Regions from separate parts of the Roseateles sp. T103 genome, predicted to be linked through region 1. Evidence: predicted binding sites of a transcription regulator. Region 1 holds the regulator's gene; each other region holds the start of a gene.
The links. Region 1 encodes LexA, which represses DNA repair genes until DNA is damaged. Its sites were predicted from a motif close to ACTGTATNNNNATACAGT; they were not measured.
Positions count from the first base shown of each region.

Region 2: recA (recombinase RecA) is a predicted target of LexA. The motif match lies at 2,053-2,070, and genes of this name have one in related genera.
Region 3: AC2EBS_RS07035 (PA0069 family radical SAM protein) is a predicted target of LexA. The motif match lies at 2,034-2,051, and genes of this name have one in related genera.

Region 1 is NZ_JBXVVS010000001.1:917,838-922,110, forward strand. Features, by position in the region: gene gltX (glutamate--tRNA ligase) at 1-534, shown strand, start outside; tRNA gene AC2EBS_RS04000 (tRNA-Ala) at 618-693, shown strand; tRNA gene AC2EBS_RS04005 (tRNA-Glu) at 744-819, shown strand; tRNA gene AC2EBS_RS04010 (tRNA-Asp) at 885-961, shown strand; tRNA gene AC2EBS_RS04015 (tRNA-Ala) at 1,062-1,137, shown strand; tRNA gene AC2EBS_RS04020 (tRNA-Glu) at 1,194-1,269, shown strand; tRNA gene AC2EBS_RS04025 (tRNA-Asp) at 1,348-1,424, shown strand; gene AC2EBS_RS04030 (helix-hairpin-helix domain-containing protein) at 1,513-1,800, opposite strand; gene lexA (transcriptional repressor LexA) at 1,823-2,503, opposite strand; gene AC2EBS_RS04040 (asparaginase) at 2,641-3,576, shown strand; gene AC2EBS_RS04045 (ATP-binding cassette domain-containing protein) at 3,586-4,273, opposite strand, start outside.
Region 2 is NZ_JBXVVS010000007.1:100,020-104,292, forward strand. Features, by position in the region: gene AC2EBS_RS17435 (sensor histidine kinase) at 1-1,207, opposite strand, end outside; gene AC2EBS_RS17440 (response regulator) at 1,266-1,937, opposite strand; gene recA (recombinase RecA) at 2,108-3,160, shown strand; gene AC2EBS_RS17450 (regulatory protein RecX) at 3,171-3,701, shown strand; gene AC2EBS_RS17455 (DUF2889 domain-containing protein) at 3,871-4,273, shown strand, end outside.
Region 3 is NZ_JBXVVS010000002.1:128,615-132,887, forward strand. Features, by position in the region: gene AC2EBS_RS07030 (response regulator) at 1-887, shown strand, start outside; gene AC2EBS_RS07035 (PA0069 family radical SAM protein) at 906-2,033, opposite strand; gene dnaB (replicative DNA helicase) at 2,140-3,558, opposite strand; gene rplI (50S ribosomal protein L9) at 3,724-4,176, opposite strand; gene rpsR (30S ribosomal protein S18) at 4,191-4,273, opposite strand, start outside.

The DNA.
Region 1 (4,273 bases):
CTGGTTCAGTGGTTCGACGGCAGCCACTTGTCCAGAAGTCCAGCACAGTGGGACCCGGCCAAACTGGTGTGGGTGAACGGCCAGTACATCAAGACTGCTGATAACGGCCGCCTGGCACGCCTTGTCTCAGAACAGTTGCACCGACGTGGCATTGTGGCTGAAGCGAACGCTGCGATGGAGACGATGTGCGCGCTGTTCAAGGATCGCTGCGGAACGACGGTGGAACTGGCGGACTGGCTGGCGATGTACTTCTCACCGGTTCAGCCCACCCAGGAGGACGTCACGACGCACTTGACCGATGCGGTGAAGCCGGTCTTGCGAGAGCTCGCTGACATGCTGCTCAGCATCGACTGGAACAAGGTCTCGATTCAGGCGGCGCTGAAGGAAGCGCTCGGCAAACACGGGCTGAAGATGCCTCAGCTGGCCATGCCCGTGCGCGTCGCTGTCTGCGGTCGTGCCCAGACGCCTTCGTTGGATGCGGTGCTTGAGCTGTTTAGCAAAGAAGTTGTGATCGAACGCTTGCGCAGTGCATGAAAAAACCTTTATACTTTCGGTCTCGCTTGAACAGCGCGACACCGAAGAAACTGAACTGCACAAACTGCAGCTAAGGTTTCAAAGGGGGTATAGCTCAGCTGGGAGAGCGCTTGCATGGCATGCAAGAGGTCAGCGGTTCGATCCCGCTTACCTCCACCAAGAGCCCTAGGGCTGAGGTGGCGCGCAGTTCAAGTCATGAAGAAGGATTAGTCCCCTTCGTCTAGAGGCCTAGGACACCACCCTTTCACGGTGACTACAGGGGTTCGAATCCCCTAGGGGACGCCAAGTTTGATGAGGCTTGGCAATTTGTCGGGATATATTCTCGATGGGTTGCGAAACTTATCCCACGCGGAGTGGTAGTTCAGTTGGTTAGAATACCGGCCTGTCACGCCGGGGGTCGCGGGTTCGAGCCCCGTCCACTCCGCCAAGGTTTGCATAGCAAACGGCCATTCATTTGGCCGTTTGTATTTTTGAGTCGGAATCAACTCGACGGCGCGAGTCGCTCGGGAAGTCAGAAAAGACTTCGCGGGGGTATAGCTCAGCTGGGAGAGCGCTTGCATGGCATGCAAGAGGTCAGCGGTTCGATCCCGCTTACCTCCACCAATAGCCTTCGGGCTGGCGGGGCGCGCAGTCGGATGAGTTCGCGAAAAGAAGGATTAGTCCCCTTCGTCTAGAGGCCTAGGACACCACCCTTTCACGGTGACTACAGGGGTTCGAATCCCCTAGGGGACGCCAAGTTTAATAAGGCTTGGCAGTTGGCTGAGAGAGTATCTCAGCGGATTGCGAAACTTATTCAATACCCTTTACGGTATTGGAGTGGTAGTTCAGTTGGTTAGAATACCGGCCTGTCACGCCGGGGGTCGCGGGTTCGAGCCCCGTCCACTCCGCCAAAAAATGAAAACCCCAGTGCGCAAGCTCTGGGGTTTTTTTCTGTTGCCTACTCATTCCAATGAGACCGGCGAACTGCCGGCTCGCCGATCAAACAGCGCCATAGCGCTGGCGGCGCTGCTCGGTGAAGTGCCACCAGGGACGTGGCGGACCGCCGGCCATGAAGTCCACAGCTGCCATCAAGGTATCGAGCATGCAAGGGTCGTGTCGCGTGCCAGTCTGGCGACACAAGCGCTGGTAAAGCGCGTAGGGGTCGTGTCGCCGCAGATCCTTTGGGCGTTGCACGCCCAGCGCACGAAGATCGGCGGCGACCGCCGGACCGACGTTCGGAATCTGCTCCAGCGTGAAGCAGTCTTCAAAATGGCGGGCCTTCATCATGATGAGCAGGTCCTTATTCGACTCAAGCGTTGAACTGCGGTCGGATCAATCCCACCGCAAGACCTTCGATGCAGAACTCGTCCTCGGGTCCGACCACGATGGGCTCGAAATCTTCGTTCTCGGGCAGCAGGGTGATCTGCTCGCGGTTGCGCCGATAGCGTTTGACCGTGACTTCCTCGCCGATGCGTGCAACGACGATCTGCCCGTTCTTTGCGTCCCGCGCCTGCTTCACGGCCAGCAGATCCCCGTCCATGATGCCGATGTCCTTCATGCTCATGCCGCGTACCTTCAACAGGAAATCGGGCTTGCGCTCGAACATGCCGGCCTCAAGCGTATAGGTCTGCTCCACATGTTCCTGGGCGAGAATCGGTTGACCGGCTGCGACGCGACCAACCAGTGGCAGCGTCAGCTGCGCGAGGCCGGCCAGCGGCAGTTCGAACTGCTGATTGGCCGCTTCGCGAGCCATGCGGGCCTGGTGAACCTGCTTCAACGTGTCCGACTTCAAACGTATGCCGCGCGATGTGCCGCCGACGAGTTCGATCGCACCCTTGCGGGCCAGTGCCTGCAGATGTTCTTCGGCAGCATTCGCGGAACGGAAACCGAGTTCAGCGGCAATCTCTGCGCGTGTCGGCGGCGCACCCGTGCGCTCAATGGCTTCACGCACCAGATCAAGGATCTGCTGCTGCCGCGCGGTCAGGCGCATCTCGTTTCCGTTGGCTTGATCTTTGGCGATGTCGTCCACGTTGTCCTCTCTCGCTGCACCCGATGAGATGGATGCCTGGCTGAGTATATATCCAGTATCTGTATGAATGTACAGCAGACTTTACCGAAGGGGGCTGCATGCTCGTGATCCTTGGCACCGGAGGCACCATCGCCGGCACTGCAGCCGATGCGGCGGACAACATCGGCTACAGCGCCGCGCAGCTCGGCGTCGGACATTTGGTGCGCGCTGTGCCGCAGCTGGCCAGCTTTTCGCTCGAATGCGAGCAGGTGGCGCAGATCGACAGCAAGGACATGGACTTCGCAACCTGGCAACGGGTTGCCCAGGCTGTGCAGCGGCATCTGGATCGGCCCGAGGTCCAAGGCATCGTCGTGACCCATGGCACCGATACGCTGGAGGAGACGGCCTACTTCCTTCAGCGTGTGCTCGCTCCTCGGAAGCCGGTCGTGCTCACCGCGGCCATGCGCCCGGCGACAGCCCTGCTGGCAGACGGCCCGCAGAACCTGCTCGACGCGGTTCGTGTCGCATCACAGCCCGGCGCGACCGGCGTGCTGTGCGCGTTTGCGGGTGCGGTACATGCGGCCGACGCGGTCCGCAAGGTGCATAGCTATCGTGTCAACGCCTTTGCTTCGGCCGAAGGCGGGCCGATGGCAGTGATCGAGGAGGGGGTTGTCCGCGCGCTTTGCCCATGGCCAGATGCAGAGGCAGGCGTGGGACTTGGCACGGTTTTGCGCCCGGCTCAATCCTGGCCGCGGGTGCAGATCGTGCTGAATCACGTGGGCGCCGATGGAGCCGTCGTTGATGCACTGCTGGCCAGCGGCGTCGATGGCATCGTTGTCGCCGGAACAGGCAACGGCACGCTGTCCAACGCGCTGGAGTCCGCATTGCTGCGCGCGCAGGCTCAGGGCGTTGAAGTCTGGCTGAGCACCCGCTGCGATGCCGGGCCCGTCATCCTGCCTGCCCAGCATGGGCGGCCGTTCCGCAGCGCGGGTGCGCTCGGGCCGGTGAAGGCGCGCATCGCGCTGTTGCTGGAACTGCTGGGCCGCAACCCATAACCGCCGCGATCAGTTCGTCGCCTGAAGGGCCTCGATCTGTTCGCCCAGTTCGAGCCAGCGCATCTCCGCGGCCTCAATGTCGTCGCCTATCGCCTTCAGTCGGCGTCCGACTTCGGCGATGCGGCCCGCCGAGCAGCTGCCGCTGGACAGTTCGTCCTCCAGAGTCTGGCGCTCGGCGGCCAGGCTGTGCAGCTTGCCGTCCAGAGCTTCCATTTCCTTGCGCAAGGGGCGGGTCTGCTCAGCCAGGCGCTGACGGGCCTGCCCCGCTGCTTTGCGCTCCTCCCGGGACTGGCCGCTGCTGCCGGCGCTGGGCGCGGCGGTAGCGGCTGAGGGCGTCGCGGCAGTCGTGGCTGCCGCCGCCTTGAGTTCGCGCGCCGCCTCCTTGGCCGTCTCGAGCAGCCAGCGCTGGTAGTCGTCCAGATCGCCGTCGAAGGGCCCGACCGCGCCCTTGGCCACGAGCCAGAACTCGTCGCAGACCTCGCGCAGCAACGCGCGGTCATGGCTGACCAGCATCACCGTGCCTTCGAACTCGTTGAGCGCCATCGATAGCGCCTCGCGCGTCTGCAGGTCCAGGTGGTTGGTCGGTTCGTCGAGCAGCAGCAGGTTGGGGCGCTGCCAGACGATCATCGCCAGCACCAGGCGCGCCTTCTCGCCGCCCGAGAGACTGCCGACGCTCTGCATCACCATGTCGCCGGTG
Region 2 (4,273 bases), on a different contig from region 1:
CCTCGACGACCCGGACCGTGACCGTGCCGCCCGACGGCGTGTAGAGCAGCGCGTTGTCGACGAGGTTGCGGATCAGCTCGCGGATCAGCAGGGGCTGGCCGTGGATACGCAGCATGCTGTGCTCCTCGTCCGGTCCCTCGTAGCCAAGGTCGATGCGCTTGTCCATCGCCCGCGGCACGAAGTCGCGCACCGTCTCGATGGCCAGTTCGGCCAGATTGACCTCGCTGCGGCGCAGCGCATGCTCCTGATCCTCGGCGCGCGCCATCGCGAGCAGCTGGTTCACCATGTGCGCGGCGCGCTGGCTGGACAGCGCGATCTGCTGCAGCGAGCGCTTGAGCTCAGCTGGCGAGCTGCGGCCCTCGTCGATCTCGCGCTGTGCGAATTCGGCCTGCGTGCGCAGCCCGGCCAGCGGGGTCTTCAGCTGATGCGCGGCGTCGGCCAGGAAGTGCTTCTGCGCGCTCAGCGACTGGTCCAGGCGCTCGAGCAGGTCGTTGATCGCGCGCACCAGCGGCGCCACCTCGTCGGGCACATGGCGCTCGTCGATGGGGCTCAGGTCCGAGCTCTCGCGCGAGCGGATGCGCCGCTGCAGCTCGTTGAGCGGCGCGATGCCGCGCACCAGCGCCATCCACACCAGCAGCACCGCCAGCGGCAGGATGACGAACTGCGGCAGGATCACGCCCTTGATGATGTCGTTGGTCAGCCGCGCGCGCTTGCCCAGGGTCTCGGCCACCTGCACGAACATCATCTGCGTGCTGCCAGCCATGCCCTCGGGCGCCACCCACAGATAGGCCACGCGCACCGGCTCGCCAGCGACCTCGTCGTCGCGATAGAGCAGCCGCCAGGGAACGATGGTCTGGCCCGGCTCGGCCTCGGGCACCGGCAGCTGCGCGTCGCCACTGAGCAGTTCGCCGCGCAGCCCCAGCACCTGGTAATAGACCGTGTCGTTGCCATCGGCGCGCAGCAGCGCCGCAGCCTCCGGCGCCAGCGCGTAGCGCGAGCGCTTGGCGCCCTCCAGCGGCACGGCCGCGACCTGCAGGCCGAGATTGCGCGCCATCTCGCCGAGCTCGCGGTCGTACGGGCGCCCGGCGATGCCCTGCGCCACCAGCCAGGTCAGCGCCACGCTGACCGGCCAGATCACCAGCAAGGGCGCCAGCAGCCAGTCGAGAATCTCGCCGAAGAGGGAGCGTTGTTCGCGGTTCTGGGCCATTTAGCGAGAGGCGTATCGGACAGCCGGGCCGCGCTCCATCGGACTGTCCGGCCGGCGCTCAGCCCGGCACTTTCTCCAGGCAGTAGCCCAGGCCGCGCACGGTGGCGATGCGGATGGGCCCCTGCTCGATCTTCTTGCGCAGGCGATGGATGTAGACCTCGATCGCATTGTTGCTGACCTCTTCGCCCCATTCGCACAGGCGCTCGACCAGCTGATCCTTGCTGACCAGGCGACCGGCGCGCTGCAGCAGCACCTCGAGCAGCGAGAGCTCGCGCGCCGACAGCTCGATCATCTGGTCGTTGATATAGGCCACGCGGCCGGTGGCGTCGAAGGACAGCGGGCCATGCTTGATCACGCTGGAGGCCGTGCCCAGACCGCGGCGCGTCAGCGCGCGCACGCGCGCCTCGAGTTCCTGCAGCGAGAAGGGCTTGGCCATGAAGTCGTCCGCCCCCAGGTCCAGGCCCTTGACGCGCTGCTCGACGCTGTCGGCCGCGGTGAGGATCAGCACCGGCGTGGCCGAGCCACGCGTGCGCAGCTTGCGCAGCACTTCCAGACCATGCAGCCGCGGCAGACCGAGATCGAGGATCACCAGGTCGAATTCATGCGAAGCCAGCGCCGCATCCGCCTCGCTGCCACTGCTGACCTGATCCACCGCATAACCGGACGCGCGCAGCGAGCGCAACAAACCATCGGCCAGCACCTGGTCGTCTTCGGCAATGAGAATTCGCATGAGCTGTCTCCGTGGTTATCGGGCGCGCTGTCGTTGCGGCGCCTCTGGCGTTCAGTCCTCGATTTTATGGACCTCGCCCTGCTGACAGGACTTGGCAGCAGCACTTGCTGCAACTACTGTACAAACATACAGATTGCGCCATAATGCGCCCAGCCTACCGAGGAGAACATATGGACGCCCCCGTGAAACCCAATACCGCTGCCGCCGCCGAAAAAGCCAAGGCTCTGCAAGCCGCGCTGGCCCAGATCGAAAAGCAGTTCGGCAAGGGCTCGATCATGCGCCTGGGCGAGGGCGAAGTCATCGAAGACATCCAAGTGGTTTCCACCGGCTCACTGGGTCTGGACATCGCGCTGGGCGTCGGCGGCCTGCCTCGCGGTCGGGTGATAGAGATCTACGGCCCCGAGTCCTCGGGCAAGACCACGCTGACGCTGCAGGTCATCGCCGAAATGCAGAAGCTCGGCGGCACTGCGGCCTTCATCGATGCCGAACATGCGCTGGACATCCAGTACGCGCAGAAGCTCGGCGTCAATCTGCAGGACCTGCTGATCAGCCAGCCCGACACCGGTGAGCAGGCGCTCGAGATCGTCGATGCGCTGGTGCGCTCCGGCTCGGTGGACCTGATCGTCGTCGACTCGGTCGCTGCGCTGACGCCCAAGGCCGAGCTGGAAGGCGAAATGGGCGATGCGCTGCCCGGCCTGCAAGCCCGCCTGATGAGCCAGGCACTGCGCAAGCTGACCGCCACGATCAAGAAGACCAACTGCACGGTCATCTTCATCAACCAGATCCGCATGAAGATCGGCGTGATGTTCGGCAGCCCGGAGACCACCACTGGCGGCAATGCGCTGAAGTTCTATGCCTCGGTCCGCCTGGACATCCGCCGCATCGGCTCGATCAAGAAGGGTGAGGACGTCATCGGCTCCGAGACCAAGGTCAAGGTGGTGAAGAACAAGGTCTCGCCACCGTTCAAGACCGCCGAATTCGACATCCTCTATGGCGAAGGCATCAGCCGCGAGGGCGAGATCATCGACCTGGGGGTCACGGCCAAGGTGGTGGACAAGTCCGGCGCCTGGTATGCCTACAACGGCGAGAAGATCGGCCAGGGCAAGGACAACGCGCGCGAATTCCTGCGCGAGAACCCCGATCTCGCCCACGAGATCGAGAACAAGATCCGCGAATCGCTGGGCGTGGCGCCGCTGCCGCAAGCGGCCGACAGCGGCGAGTGATACCTGCGGCATGGCCTCGCGCTCCGGCGGATCGGGCCTGTCGCTGAAGATGCGTGCCATCGCGCTGCTGGCGCAGCGCGATCAGAGCATCGTCGAGATGCGTCGCAAGCTGCTGCGCATCGCGCGTCAGCAGGCGGGTGATCGCGCCGAAGGCCCAGCGGGCGATGAAGCGGCTGAAGACGATGAGGCCCATGGACAGGCAGCCTCCGAGCAGGTGGAGCAGCTGCTCGGCTGGTTGCAGGCCGAGGGCTTTCTGGACGAGCAGCGCTTTGTCGAATCTCGCATCCAGGCCCGCGCCCAGCGATGGGGCAACGCGCGGATACGGCAGGAGCTGGCCCAGCACGGTCTGAGTCCTGACGATTCAAGCATGGCGGCGCTGCGCGACAGCGAAGTGCAGCGCGCCGCCGAGGTGCGCCGGCGCAAGTTCGGCGCGCAGCTGCCTGTCGAAGCCGCCGACCGCGCACGGCAGATGCGTTTTCTTGCCACGCGCGGCTTTTCCTCAGACACCATCCGACGCGTGCTGCGGGCTGACGAAGACTGACTGGTGCCGCCTTTGTACGGTGACCGCACAGCGCGCCGACCGCCCACTGGAAGCCTGCTGTAAGCCTTTGCCGCAGCGCAGCATGCTACATTGGCGGACTGTGCAAAAGCGCCCGCACGCGGCTTGCCCCTGCGTCGACGGCGGTGCGTTTCGCCTGCGAATACCGACCATGTCCTTGTCCCAGCAGCCCGCCGAACGCCGTTTGCTGCACCGTCGTGCCATCGACGTGCAGGTGTTTGCGCGTCAGGACGGCTGCTTCGACGTCGAAGCCTCGCTGCAGGACACCAAGCCACGCGACTTCCCGGTGGCCGGCGGCATGCGCTCTGCCAGCGATCCGCTGCACGCCATGCGCCTGCTGCTGTGCATCGATGCCAAGGCGAACATCATCGAGGCCCGCTCTGAAACACACTGGATTCCCTACCCAGGCGCCTGCGACCAGCACGGCGAGGCCTATGGCCGCTTGGTCGGGTTGAACCTCTTCAAGGGCTTCCGTCAGGGCGTCAAGGAGCGCCTGGGCGGCACTCGCGGCTGCACCCACATCACCGAACTCTGCCAGGTGCTGCCCACTGCAG
Region 3 (4,273 bases), on a different contig from region 1:
ACCAGGGCGAGGTCGCCGAAGCCCTGGAGACCTACCGCGTCGCGGCGCGTCTGACCCCCGGCTGCTTGCTGCGTGGCCAGCGTGCCGGCACGCTGGCCTACTACATGGGACATCGCGCGGAGGCACTGAAGATGCTCGAGAGCACCATGTCCAACGGCCTGCGCTCCAAGCTCTTCGATCTGCTCACCCTGGTGCTGATCGGGCTGATGCGCTTCGACGCGCGCGACGTGAAAGGCTTGCGTTATGCGCATGAGGCCATGCTGCAGGAGATCGAGCGCGACCGCTTCTCGGAGCGCACACGGCGCTTCGGCCTGGTCTACCAGGTGCTGCGCGAAACGATGGAAGGCCGCGGCTCTCAAGCGATGACGGCGCTCGCCAAGTACACCGCGGAAATGGAGGCGCCCGACTTCGACCTCGAAGCCGCCAGCCTGCTCATCGGGCTGTGGGCGAGGCTGCGCAAGCGCGGCGCTCAGATCGACGGCATGGAAGCCGGCCTCGAAACCCTGGGGCTGCGCTACTGCACGACCAAGTCGGCGACGGAAATCCTCGTTGCCATGACCGAAGGCGACGAGGCCGCTGCCAGCCAGCTGCGCGACGCACATGTGAAGGTCTTCGGCATCGCCGAAACGGCAATGCGCCACTCGCTGCGCGGAGGCGCGGAGACAGCGGTTCGCCTGCTCATCGAGCAGGGCGAGGCCACGCGCAATGCCAAGCTGATCGACATGGCCAAGCTGGTGCTCAAGCGCCACGAAGAGAAGATCAGCTGTGCCCAGGCGCTGCAGGAGCAGATCACCACGCTGCAGGAGCGCTATGTGCTGCCGCTCGGCGGCGCAGCCACGCGCATCGGCCAGGCCAGAGCCGCCGGCGCCCTGGCGTTGCGCGTCTGAGCCGCCGGGCCGGCAACCTCAGAACAGCTCCCCTTGCCCTGCAAGGGCGGCAGGACGACGAAACTGCCCGAAGTCGAGCGCCAACTGGTCGCGATTCAAACCCAGCCTGGCGCAGGCCTTGCGCATGCGTTGCTGCATCAACTCGGCCCAAACGCCTTCGCCGCGCATGCGGCTGCCGAAGCGTGGGTCGTTGTCGCGCCCGCCGCGCATCTCGCGCAAGCGCGCCATGATGCGCTCGGCGCGATCTGGCTGATGCTGCTGCAGCCAGTCCTGGAAAAGCGGCGCCACTTCCCAGGGCAGACGCAGGGGAATGCTGAAGGCGCTGCGCGCGCCCGCCTCCGCAGCGGCCTCGAGAATACGCTCGAGCTCGGGCTCGTTGAGAAAGGGAATCAGCGGCGACACACTGACGCCTACCGGCACACCCGCCCCCGCCAGCGCCCTGATCGTGCGCAGGCGGCGCTGCGGCGAGGCGGCTCTGGGCTCCAAGGTTCTCGCCAGTTCGGCATCCAGCGTAGTTACCGAGACATAGACCGCCACAAGGCCGCGCGCTGCCATCGGAGCAAGGAGGTCGAGATCACGCTCGACACCCGCCGACTTGGTGACCAGCGAGAACGGGTGTCGGCATTCGGCCAGCAACTCGACGATGGCGCGGGTCAGTCGCAGCCGGCGCTCGACCGGCTGATAGGCATCGGTCGCCGTGCCCAGGCACAGGGAACGGGGTTGATAGCTCGGGCTGGCCAGGCTCTCGCGCAGGCGCTCGGCCGCATTGATCTTGGCAACGATGCGTGTCTCGAAGTCCAGGCCCGGCGACAGGTCCAGGTAGGCGTGCGTCGGTCGGGCGAAGCAGTAGATGCAGCCATGCTCGCAGCCGCGATACGGGTTGATGGAAAGGTCGAAGGCAATGTCGGGGGACTGGTTGCTGCTGAGAATGCGCCGCGCCTGTTCCTCGATGATCTGCGTGCCCGGGCCCAGCGGCTTCTCGGCAGCCAGTTGCTCCAGACTGCCCCAGCCATCGTCGTGCTGCTCACGCAGATCCTGCTCGAAACGATGGGCGATGGCCCAGGCGCTGCCCCTTCCCTTGAGCGCTTCCGGCCGCAGATAGAGCGGCGGAGCAGACTTGATCGACGATTTCGGACTCGCGGACATACTGTATGTTTATACAGATATCAGCGGTTGTCCATTCCAAATGAATAGACCGGCGCGCGGCCGGTCTCGCTTGAGCATTCCCTCGCACAGCAAGGCGCGCGCTTGCTCAGTACTCGTCGCCGCCCGAGTAGCCAGGCGCCAGGTTCTCGAACTTGGTGTGCATGCGCTGGAAGGCCAGCTTCACCGTGCCCACCGGACCGTTACGCTGCTTGGCGATGATGATCTCCGCGACACCCGGCTCCTTGCACTCGTCCTTGGTGTAGTACTCGTCGCGGTAGATGAACATGATGATGTCGGCATCCTGCTCGATGGCGCCGGACTCGCGAAGGTCGGACATCATCGGCCGCTTGTCCGGCCGCTGTTCCACCGAACGATTGAGCTGCGAGAGCGCAATCACCGGACAACCCAGCTCCTTGGCCAGCGCCTTCAGGCCCCGCGAGATCTCGCCCAGCACGGTGGCACGGTTTTCCTCGTTGCCACCGTTGCCGCTCATCAGCTGCAGGTAGTCGATGATGATCAGGCCCAGCTTGCCGCTGATGCGCGCCTGGCGGCGCGCGCGGGCACGTACCTCGCTGGGCGACAGACCCGGGCTCTCGTCGATGTAGATCGGCGCCTTGCCGAGCTTGTCCACAGCTTCGGACAGACGCCCCCATTCGTCGTCGGCGAGACGGCCGGTGCGCAGATGGCTCTGATCGATACGACCGATCGAGCCGACCATACGCAGCGCCAGCTGCGCCGCACCCATTTCCATCGAGTAGATGACGACCGGCAGGCCTTCGTTGATAGCAACACTCTCGCCGATATTGATCGCAAACGCGGTCTTGCCCATCGATGGTCGGGCCGCCAGCACGATCAGGTCGCCGGGCTGCAGTCCGGCGGTCATGCGGTCCAGATCGTAGAAGCCGGTGCGCACGCCGGTGACGTCCTCGGCCCCCTGCTCGGCCAGTTCGTTGACTCGATCGATCAGCTGCACGACCAGCTGATCCATGCTCTGGAACCCCTGCCGGCTGCGCGAGCCTTCCTCGCCGATGCGGAAGATCTTGCCTTCGGCCTCGTCGAGGATCTGCGTCACCGCACGGCCCTGCGGATTCAGCGCCGCGGTGGCGATCTCGTCCGAGGTGGCAACCAGCTTGCGCAGGATGGCGCGCTCACGCACGATCTCGGCATAACGCCGCAGATTGGCGGCACTGGGCACGCTCTGCGCCAGCGCATTCAGGTAGGCCAGACCGCCGCACTCCTCGGCCTTGCCCAGCGAGGTCAGCTCTTCGAAGACCGTCACCACGTCGGCGGGCTTGCCGGCGTTGACCAGCTTGCCGATGGCCGCGAAGACCTGCTTGTGCTCGTAGCGGTAGAAGTCGGAGTCGGTCAGCAGGTCCGCGGCGCGATCCCAAGCGGAGTTGTCGATCAGCAGGCCGCCCAGCACGCTCTGCTCGGCCTCGACCGAGTGCGGCGGCACCCGCAGGCGCGCAACCTCGTCGTCTTGCGAGCCACCCGAAGAACCAGGAGAAGAGAAGATCGCTGACATGGCGGACCAACTGTCCACAGCCTCTGTGTGCAAGCCTGTGGAGAAAGTGTTCAAGACCTGGGGTTACAGCGGGATAACTGCGCCCCCAGAAGACAAAAAGCCGACGACTCGGAAGTCATCGGCTTTCTCGATCGTTGCAGCACTAGGGCTGCAGCGCATTAGGGCTTACTCGGCCTCGGCCACCACCTGAACGGAGACTTCCACCACCACGTCGGTGTGCGGAGCCACGCTCACGGGGAACTCGCCCACCGCCTTCAACGGGCCGTTGGGCATGCGGATCTGCGCCTTCGCGACCGCGAAGCCCATCTTGCCCAGTGCCTCAGCGATGTCGGCATTGGTGACGGAACCGAACAGGCGGCCGTCCACACCCGCCTTCTGGCTGATGCGCACGGTCTTGCCGTTGATGCTCTCGCCCAGGGCCTGGGCAGCAGCCAGCTTCTCGGCGGCAGCCTTCTCGAGCTCGGCGCGGCGGGCTTCGAATTCCTTGATCGCGGCCTCGGTGGCGCGGCGCGCCTGCTTGGTCGGGATCAGGAAGTTGCGGGCATAGCCGTCCTTGACCTTGACGACGTCGCCGAGGTTGCCGAGGTTGGCCACTTTTTCAAGCAGGATCACTTGCATGGTGCTGGCTCCTCTTAGACCTTGTGCTGATCAGAGTACGGCAGCAGGGCCAGGAAGCGAGCACGCTTGATGGCCACGGTCAGCTGACGCTGGTAGA